Linked DNA regions of Pseudorhizobium banfieldiae. The protein of the gene in region 2 interacts with the protein of the main gene of each other region in a pairwise test. Links are inferred from orthologs where the notes say so. Each region holds a gene or a part of one and is shown on either strand. Other genes may lie near its edges.

The links.
Region 1: the proteins of NT26_RS08640 (region 2) and NT26_RS16560 interact in binary tests that used the Escherichia coli proteins (3 or more experiments, as listed by UniProt). The link is inferred for Pseudorhizobium banfieldiae from one-to-one orthologs.

What each region holds. Positions count from the first base shown.
Region 1 is NZ_FO082820.1:3,402,029-3,405,685, reverse strand. Bases 1-3,009 are described here. They hold NT26_RS16560 (primosomal protein N'), read left to right. Parts: upstream 1-399; coding sequence 400-2,619; downstream 2,620-3,009. Other genes in these bases: NT26_RS16555 (hypothetical protein), read left to right, coding at 2,672-3,009; NT26_RS16565 (GNAT family N-acetyltransferase), read left to right, coding at 1-338. Outside these bases: more of NT26_RS16555, read left to right, coding at 3,010-3,055; NT26_RS16550 (F0F1 ATP synthase subunit delta), read left to right, coding at 3,304-3,657.
Region 2 is NZ_FO082820.1:1,736,924-1,741,879, forward strand. What follows is about bases 953-3,921. They hold NT26_RS08640 (single-stranded DNA-binding protein), read right to left. Parts: upstream 2,727-3,921; coding sequence 2,178-2,726; downstream 953-2,177. Other genes in these bases: gyrA (DNA gyrase subunit A), read right to left, coding at 953-1,280; NT26_RS08635 (MarC family protein), read left to right, coding at 1,505-2,137; uvrA (excinuclease ABC subunit UvrA), read left to right, coding at 2,979-3,921. In the rest of the region: more of gyrA, read right to left, coding at 1-952; more of uvrA, read left to right, coding at 3,922-4,956. UniProt on the Escherichia coli protein: Plays an important role in DNA replication, recombination and repair. Binds to ssDNA and to an array of partner proteins to recruit them to their sites of action during DNA metabolism. Acts as a sliding platform that migrates on DNA via reptation.

The DNA.
Region 1 (3,657 bases), 1.7 Mb from region 2 along the record:
ACTGGGCGGACGGTCGGCTCAACGAGCGGCCCTGGAAGACGTCGGCTGTCGGACTTGCGAAGAAATACAACCTGCCGATCCTGCCGATCCACATGAAGGCGCGCAATTCGGGGCTCTTCTACTGGTTTGCCAAGTGGTCGACCGAGCTGCGCGACATGACGGTCTTCTACGAACTCCTCAACAAGAAGGGCAACCGTTTCGACGTGACGATCGGGCATCTGATCCAGCCGGAGCAGCTGGAAGGCGATCCGCAGGATGTTACGCGGGCGATCGAGAAGCACGCGGTCTTCGAACTGGCGCAAGACCATCATTCGGTATTCAGCCTGGCGCAGGAATAAGGCGTCCAGCTGCAATATCAGATGTTTCATTTTTGCGGGCTTCGGGGCAAGGTCCCGCCGCATGAGCCCAGATTCCTCCTCGCTCTTCGGTGAACTCCTGGCCCAGCCATCGGTCCAGCGCGTCGTTCCGGTGCTAGTGCCGCTTCCGGCGCCGGGTCCCTACAGCTATGCCGTACCAGCCGGCATGCATGTCGAGCCGGGCTCCGTCGTGCAGGTGCCGCTCGGCCCGCGCCAAGTGATCGGCGTCGTCTGGGAGGGCGGCAACGACGACAGGCTCGATCCGAAGAAGCTGCGGCCGATCACGCTGGCTTTCGACTGCCCTGCTCTCTCCCCCGAGATGCGGCGCTTCATCGAGTGGGTGGCGAGCTATACGTTGTCTCCGCCGGGCCTGGTGGCGCGCATGGCAATCCGTGCCCCCGCAGCACTGGAGCCCGAGCCCATGGTGGAGGGTGTACGCTATGTCGGCGGGCGTCCGGAGCGGATGACACCGGCGCGATCAAGGGTCCTCGCCCTGGTCGGCGAGGACGTGCCGTGGACGCGGGCCGGCCTCGCCCATGCCGCCGGCGTTTCCACGAGCGTCGTTGACGGGCTGACGCAGCAGGGGCTGTTCGAGACTGTCTTCCTGCCGCCGCCGCCGGTGGTCGCGAGGCCCGATCCGGACTATGCGCCGTCGCGGATCGAGGGGCCGCAGAAGGATGCTGCTCGCGACATCGTCGACCTCGTCAGGAAAGGCGGCTTTACCGCCTCGCTCATCGATGGGGTTACCGGTTCCGGGAAGACGGAGGTCTACTTCGAAGCGATCGCGGAAACATTGCGGCAGGGCCGGCAGGTGCTCATCCTCCTCCCTGAAATCGCCCTGACGTCGAGCTTCCTGGAGCGCTTTGAGGACCGCTTCGGGGCTAAGCCTGGCGAATGGCATTCCGAGCTTTCGCCGCGGATGCGCGAGAAGGTCTGGCGGGGCATCGTCACGGGGGAGGTGCAGGTGGTCGCTGGCGCCCGTTCGGCGCTCTTCCTTCCCTTCGAAAACCTCGGCCTGATCGTGGTCGACGAGGAACACGACCCCGCCTACAAACAGGAAGACCGGGTCTTCTACAATGCGCGCGACATGGCGGTCGTGCGGGCCCGGATCGGCGACTTCCCGATCGTCCTCGTCTCTGCGACGCCATCGGTGGAAAGCCAGGTAAACGCACAGGCCGGGCGTTACCACCTGGTGCACTTGCCGACACGATACGGCGAAGCGGCACTGCCGGACCTCCACCTGATCGACATGCGCAAGCATCCCCCCGAACGGGGTGGCTTCCTGTCTCCTGTGCTTCTGAGGGCCGTGGGCAAGACCATAGAGCGCGGCGAGCAGGCGCTTCTGTTCCTCAATCGGCGCGGTTATGCACCGCTCACCCTGTGCCGGGTCTGCGGACATCGCTTCCAGTGCCCGCAATGCTCGAGCTGGCTGGTCGAGCACCGGTTCCGCAACCAGATCCAGTGCCATCAGTGCGGCTATAGCGAGCCGACGCCGGAGGCGTGCCCCGACTGCGGCACGCTCGACCATCTCGTCGCATGCGGTCCGGGCGTGGAACGGATCGCGGAAGAAGTGGAAAGGCATTTTCCAGACGCCCGCACCATCGTCATGTCTTCCGACCTGCTCGGCGGCGTCAAGCGTCTCCGGCTGGAGCTGGAGGCGATCACCCGCGGCGATGCGGACATCGTCATCGGCACGCAACTGGTGGCGAAGGGACATAATTTTCCGCTGATGACCCTTGTCGGCATCGTCGACGCGGATCTGGGGCTGGCGAATGGCGATCCCCGTGCCGCTGAACGAACCTTCCAGTTGCTCAGCCAGGTGACGGGACGCGCAGGGCGGACAGGGCTCAAGAGCCACGGACTATTGCAGACCTACCAGCCGCAGCATCCGGTCATGCAGGCGATCGTTTCCGGTGATGCGGGGGCGTTCTATGAGCGGGAGATCATCGAGCGGGAACGCGCGATCCTGCCGCCCTTCGGCCGGCTGGCGTCGATCATCGTGTCCGCCGAGAGCCGTGCCGATGCGGAGGTGCATGCGCGCGGCCTGCGTGCCGCCGCTCCGCATGTCTCCGGAGTTGCCGTGCTCGGGCCGGCCGAGGCGCCGCTGGCGCTGGTCAGGGGCCGGCATCGCTTCCGACTCCTGGTCCATGGCAGGCGGAATTCCGACATGCAGGCCTTCCTGAAGAGCATGGTGGCGCAGGGGCCCAAGGTTCGCGGCTCGGTGCATGTGCAGATCGACGTCGATCCCCAGAGCTTCCTTTGAGAATCAATGGCCTGCTGGTATTGGGGCAGTTCACGATTTTCAGGAGTGAACATTGGAACTCTACTTTCCCGCCGAGCTGCCGGAGCGCCTGGCATTCCTGGCCGCCCTTCTCGTCGCGGTATTCGGTCTTCTGACCATGCTGTTTCCGGCCCGGCTGCTGAGGGCAGGGGGGCTGGTCACGGGGGAGGTCACCTCCGTCGGCTTCGGCGCGACGCGCTCGATTGGCGGGCTCCACCTGGGCCTGGGGCTGGCAGCGATCGCCCTTGCGCAGGACTTCACCTATCTCATGCTCGGCAGCGCGCTCGGGTTTGCGGCGCTGGGGCGTCTGCTATCACTCTTCCTCGACCGCGGCAGAATAACCATCAACGCCCTGGTGCTGATCGCGCAGCTCGCGCTCGCTGCGCTGCCGCTCGGCTATGTTCTCGGCTATTTCTAGCGCGGTTCGCTGCTTCTCATCCCGAATCCGCACAGGCAGGGTGATAAAATCGGTTCAACCCCTTCTAGCCCGGACGTTTTAGCCTATCTGCCGTGTTGCGAGTCCATAGATCCTATGGTAGACGAACCGCGAAAGTCTGAAGGGGCCAGCCCAAAAGCTGGTTGTTTTCAACAAAATAGCAAATACTCACAAGGGCTTATCGATCTCCGTCCGCGAGGTCCGGCCGTTGATGACAATCAAGGGAAACTGTGCCCGTGGCTGACACGTCCCAGCTGATTTCCGGTGTAGCTGAGCGCTATGCATCCTCGCTCTTCGAGCTGGCGCTCGAGGCAGGTTCGATCGATGCAGTCGGCGCGGATCTCGACCGGTTCCAGGCTATGATGGACGAGAGCGAGGACCTGCGGCGCCTGATCCAGAGCCCGGTCTTTTCCGCCGAGGAGCAGGTGCGTGCCATCTCCGCAGTCGCCGACAAGGCTGGCATCCGCGGCATGGTCGCCAACTTCCTGAAGGTCGTTGCGAGCAATCGTCGCCTTTTCGCCCTGCCGGGCATGATCCGGGGTTATCGCCAGATCGCAGCCGCCCATCGCGGCGAAGTTACGGCC
Region 2 (4,956 bases):
ACATCATGGGCCGGCCAGCGGCGCGTCATCAGCTGCTCACGCGCGGTTGCCGGGTCCGGCGCGCGACGGATCAGGTTGATGACCTCGTCGATATTCGCGACGGCGATCGCCAGGCCGACCAACACATGTGCGCGTTCCCGGGCCTTGCGCAGGAGGTACTTCGTGCGCCGGCTGACGACCTCTTCGCGGAAGGAAACAAATGCCTTCAGCATGTCGATCAGCGTCAGCTGCTCGGGCTTGCCACCGTTCAGGGCAACCATGTTGCAGCCGAATGACGTTTGTAGCGGCGTGTAACGGTAGAGCTGGTTGAGGATGACTTCGGCATTCGCATCGCGCTTGAGCTCGATGACGACGCGATAGCCCTGACGGTCGGATTCGTCGCGAAGATCGGAAATGCCTTCGATGCGCTTGTCGCGCACGAGCTCGGCCATCTTCTCGATCATCGTCGCCTTGTTCACCTGATAGGGAACCTCGGTGATGATGATCTGTTCGCGGTCCCCCCGCATCGGCTCGATATGCGCCCGGCCGCGCATGATGACGGAGCCGCGCCCGGTCTCATAGGCGGACTTGATCCCTGCCCTGCCCAGGATCAATGCGCCGGTCGGAAAGTCGGGCCCCGGAATGATCTGCATCAGTTCCGGCAGTTCGATGGCCGGATTGTCGATCAAGGCGATGCAGGCATCGATCACCTCGGCAAGATTGTGCGGCGGAATATTCGTCGCCATGCCGACTGCGATGCCACCTGCGCCATTGACGAGGAGGTTCGGGAAGCGTGCCGGTACCACGACCGGTTCGGACATCGTCCCATCATAGTTGTCGCGAAAGTTGACCGTCTCCTTGTCGAGGTCGTCAAGAAGCGAATGTGCAGCCTTCGCCAGGCGGCATTCCGTGTAGCGCTGAGCCGCCGGCGGATCGCCGTCGATCGAGCCGAAGTTGCCTTGGCCGTCGATCAGCGGCAGGCGGAGCGACCAGTCCTGCGCCATACGTGCCAGGGCGTCGTAGATCGCAGAATCGCCATGAGGATGGTATTTACCCATCACATCACCGGTGACGCGGGCAGACTTCACATATTTCTTGTTCCAGTCGATGCCCATCTCGCTCATGGAGAAAAGGATGCGGCGATGGACCGGCTTCAATCCGTCACGAACATCCGGGAGCGCGCGGCTGACGATGACGCTCATGGCGTAATCGAGATAGGACCGCTGCATCTCTTCCATGATGGAAATGGGTTCGATGCCGGGTGGCAGCTTTCCGCCGCCGGGGGTGCTTTGCTCAGTCAAATCGGATCACGATCTTTGTTCGGAATCAGTTGTGTTTCTATAGCGGAAAGCGGCTTCATGCGCCAAGTTCGACACCGGTTGTGAACAGGTTTCGAGCCCTGGCGAGAAAGCCGGCGTACCGCGGCGCACCAGACAATGGCCAGGTCACCCTTCCCTTGAAGGTCACGCCGTCCTAACAAGGTCGGAGGGGGTCCGCAAGGATCGGCAAACGCGCTGGAGGAGAGATGGCGACTGCAGACATATTGGTCAATGCCTTCACCACCCTGCTCGTCACACTCGACCCGCCCGGGCTTGCGCCGGTTTTCCTGGGGCTGACGGTCGGCATGAGCCGTGAACAGCGCCGTCACGTCGCTGTGCGCGGCTCGCTGATAGCTTTAGGCATACTTGCCGTCTTCGCGCTCTTCGGCGCGAGCCTGCTGGGCTCCCTCGGAATATCCATGGGCGCCTTCCGCATCGCCGGCGGACTTCTGCTGTTCTGGATCTCTTTCGAGATGGTCTTCGAGCGCCGGCAGGAGCGCAAGGAAAAGACGTCGCAGGCGGCAATCACGGTCGACCACCTCCATAACATTGCGGTGTTTCCGCTGGCGCTTCCGCTGATCGCTGGGCCGGGAGCCATTTCCGCGACGGTACTTCTCGCCGGCACCCTGGCAGGCCCATGGGACCGCCTTCTGCTGATCGGCGTTCTGGCACTCACGATGGGCGTGGTACTGGCGGCCCTGCTGATCGCCGAACGGCTGGACCGCTTCCTGGGAGTAACGGGGCGGGCCATCCTGACCCGCCTTCTCGGAGTTATCCTCGCGGCACTGTCCGTCCAGTTCGTGGTGGACGGGGTGAAGTCGGCGTTCAACACCGTCTGAGCTTTTCAGATCGGTTGCTTACAAAGCGACCGAACGTAGATCAGAACGGGATGTCGTCGTCCAGATCGCGGGAGAAGCCGCCTCCGCCACCCTGTCCGCCACCTTGGCCGCCACGGCTTCCGCCTCCGGCTGGCCGGTCGTAGTCGTCGCCGAAGTTGCCGCCGCCGTAGTCGCTGCCGCCACTGACACGGCCACCACCGCCGCCGCCGCCATAGCTGCCCTGCCCGCCACCTTCGCCGCGCCCGTCCAGCATGGTCAGCGTCGAGTTGAAGCCCTGCAGAACGACCTCCGTCGAATAGCGGTCATTGCCGTTCTGGTCCTGCCACTTGCGGGTCTGCAGCGCGCCCTCGATATAGAGCTTGGCGCCCTTCTTCACATACTGCTCGACGACCTTGCACAGGCCCTCGTTGAAGACGACGACATTGTGCCATTCGGTCTTCTCCTTGCGTTCGCCGCTGTTGCGGTCACGCCAGCTTTCCGAGGTGGCAATGCGCAGGTTGGCGATCGGACGGCCGTCCTGCGTGCGCCGAATTTCGGGATCGGCGCCGACATTACCGATCAGGATTACCTTGTTGACGCTTCCAGCCATAGTTCTTCACCTTGTTCGCTGCCTGTCGTGCAGCCAATTTCCGAGAGGACGGTAGCTTAGACCATCTGCCGCCGGGATTGGCCTCCCTCTGCCGCTCATCCACAGTCGATTTTTGTTCTTTTTTTGTTCTATTAATTCTCTATGATCGAGTCAAGCGACTCGCATTTGACGCGGTCTGTTGGAGTTTCTGCCTTCACACCGCCACTTCATTCACTACATAAGGGCATCGATCCTTCCCCACCGAGCAGACTAATGAGCGAACTTAAGACGATCTCCATCCGTGGTGCGCGTGAGCATAACCTGAAGGGTATCGATCTCGACTTGCCGCGCAACTCGTTGATCGTCATGACCGGGCTCTCCGGCTCAGGCAAATCCTCCCTCGCCTTCGACACGATCTACGCCGAGGGGCAGCGGCGCTATGTCGAAAGCCTTTCGGCCTATGCGCGCCAGTTCCTGGAGATGATGCAGAAGCCGGACGTGGACCAGATCGACGGGCTTTCCCCGGCCATTTCGATCGAGCAGAAGACGACATCCCGCAATCCGCGCTCGACGGTCGGCACGGTCACCGAAATCTACGACTACATGCGCCTGCTGTTTGCGCGCGTCGGCGTTCCCTATTCGCCGGCAACCGGCCTGCCGATCGAGAGCCAGACGGTCAGCCAGATGGTGGACAGGGTCCTCGCCTTCGAGGAGGGAACCCGTCTCTACATCCTGGCGCCGATGATCCGCGGTCGAAAGGGCGAGTACAAGAAGGAACTCGCCGACCTGATGAAAAAGGGCTTCCAGCGGGTGAAGGTGGATGGCGAGTTCTACGAGATCGCCGATGTGCCGGCGCTCGACAAGAAATACAAGCATGACATCGACGTGGTGGTGGATCGCCTCGTTGTGCGTTCGGACATCGGTGCGCGACTGGCCGACAGCCTCGAGACCTCGCTGAAGCTTGCCGACGGTCTGGCAGTCGCGGAGTTTGCCGACAAGCCGCTCCCGCCGCAGGAAACGGCCGCGGGCGGCTCGGTGAACAAGTCGCTGAACGAAACGCATGAACGCATGCTCTTTTCGGAGAAATTCGCCTGCCCCGTTTCCGGCTTTACGATCCCGGAGATCGAACCGCGACTGTTCTCCTTCAACAATCCTTTCGGTGCCTGCCCCACTTGTGACGGGCTCGGCTTCCAGCAGAAGATCGACGCGGCGTTGATCGTGCCGGAGCCGAACCGCACGCTGCGCGACGGCGCTATAGCCCCATGGGCCAAGTCGACTTCACCTTATTACAATCAGACTCTGGAGGGGCTTGGGAAGGTCTATGGCTTCAAGCTGTCCAGCCGCTGGTCGGAACTCTCCGAGCAGGCGCAAGCCGCCATCCTCCAGGGGACCGAAGAGAAGGTCGAGTTCCATTATGCGGACGGCGCCCGGTCCTACAAGACAACGAAGACATTCGAAGGGATCGTTCCCAACCTCGAACGTCGCTGGAAGGAAACCGACAGCGCATGGGCGCGCGAGGAGATAGAGCGCTACATGTCGGCCGCGCCCTGCCCCGCCTGCAACGGCTTCCGTCTGAAACCGGAGGCACTGGCCGTTAAGGTCAACGCGCTGCACATCGGTCAGGTGACAGACATGTCCATCAAGGTGGCCCGGGACTGGTTCGAGGAACTGCCGCAGCACCTGAACACCAAGCAGAACGAGATTGCGGTCCGCATCCTCAAGGAGATCCGCGAGCGGCTACGCTTCCTCAATGACGTGGGCCTCGACTATCTCAGCCTTTCCCGAAATTCAGGCACTCTGTCCGGCGGAGAAAGCCAGCGCATCCGGCTTGCCTCGCAGATCGGTTCCGGACTGACAGGGGTGCTCTACGTGTTGGACGAACCGTCGATCGGCCTTCACCAACGGGACAATGCGCGATTGCTCGACACGCTGAAGCACCTGCGGGACATCGGCAATACCGTGATTGTCGTCGAGCATGACGAGGACGCGATCCTTACCGCCGATTATGTCGTCGATATCGGTCCTGCCGCAGGCATTCACGGCGGTGAAGTGGTCGCGGAAGGCACGCCCGCGCAGGTCATGGCAAACCCGAAATCGATTACCGGCAAGTATCTTTCCGGCGAACTCGGTGTCGCGGTGCCCGCGGAACGTCGCAAGCCGAAGAAGGGCAAGGAGATCAAGGTCGTCGGCGCCCGCGGCAACAATCTGAGGAATGTCACCGCATCTGTGCCGCTCGGTGTTTTCACGGCGG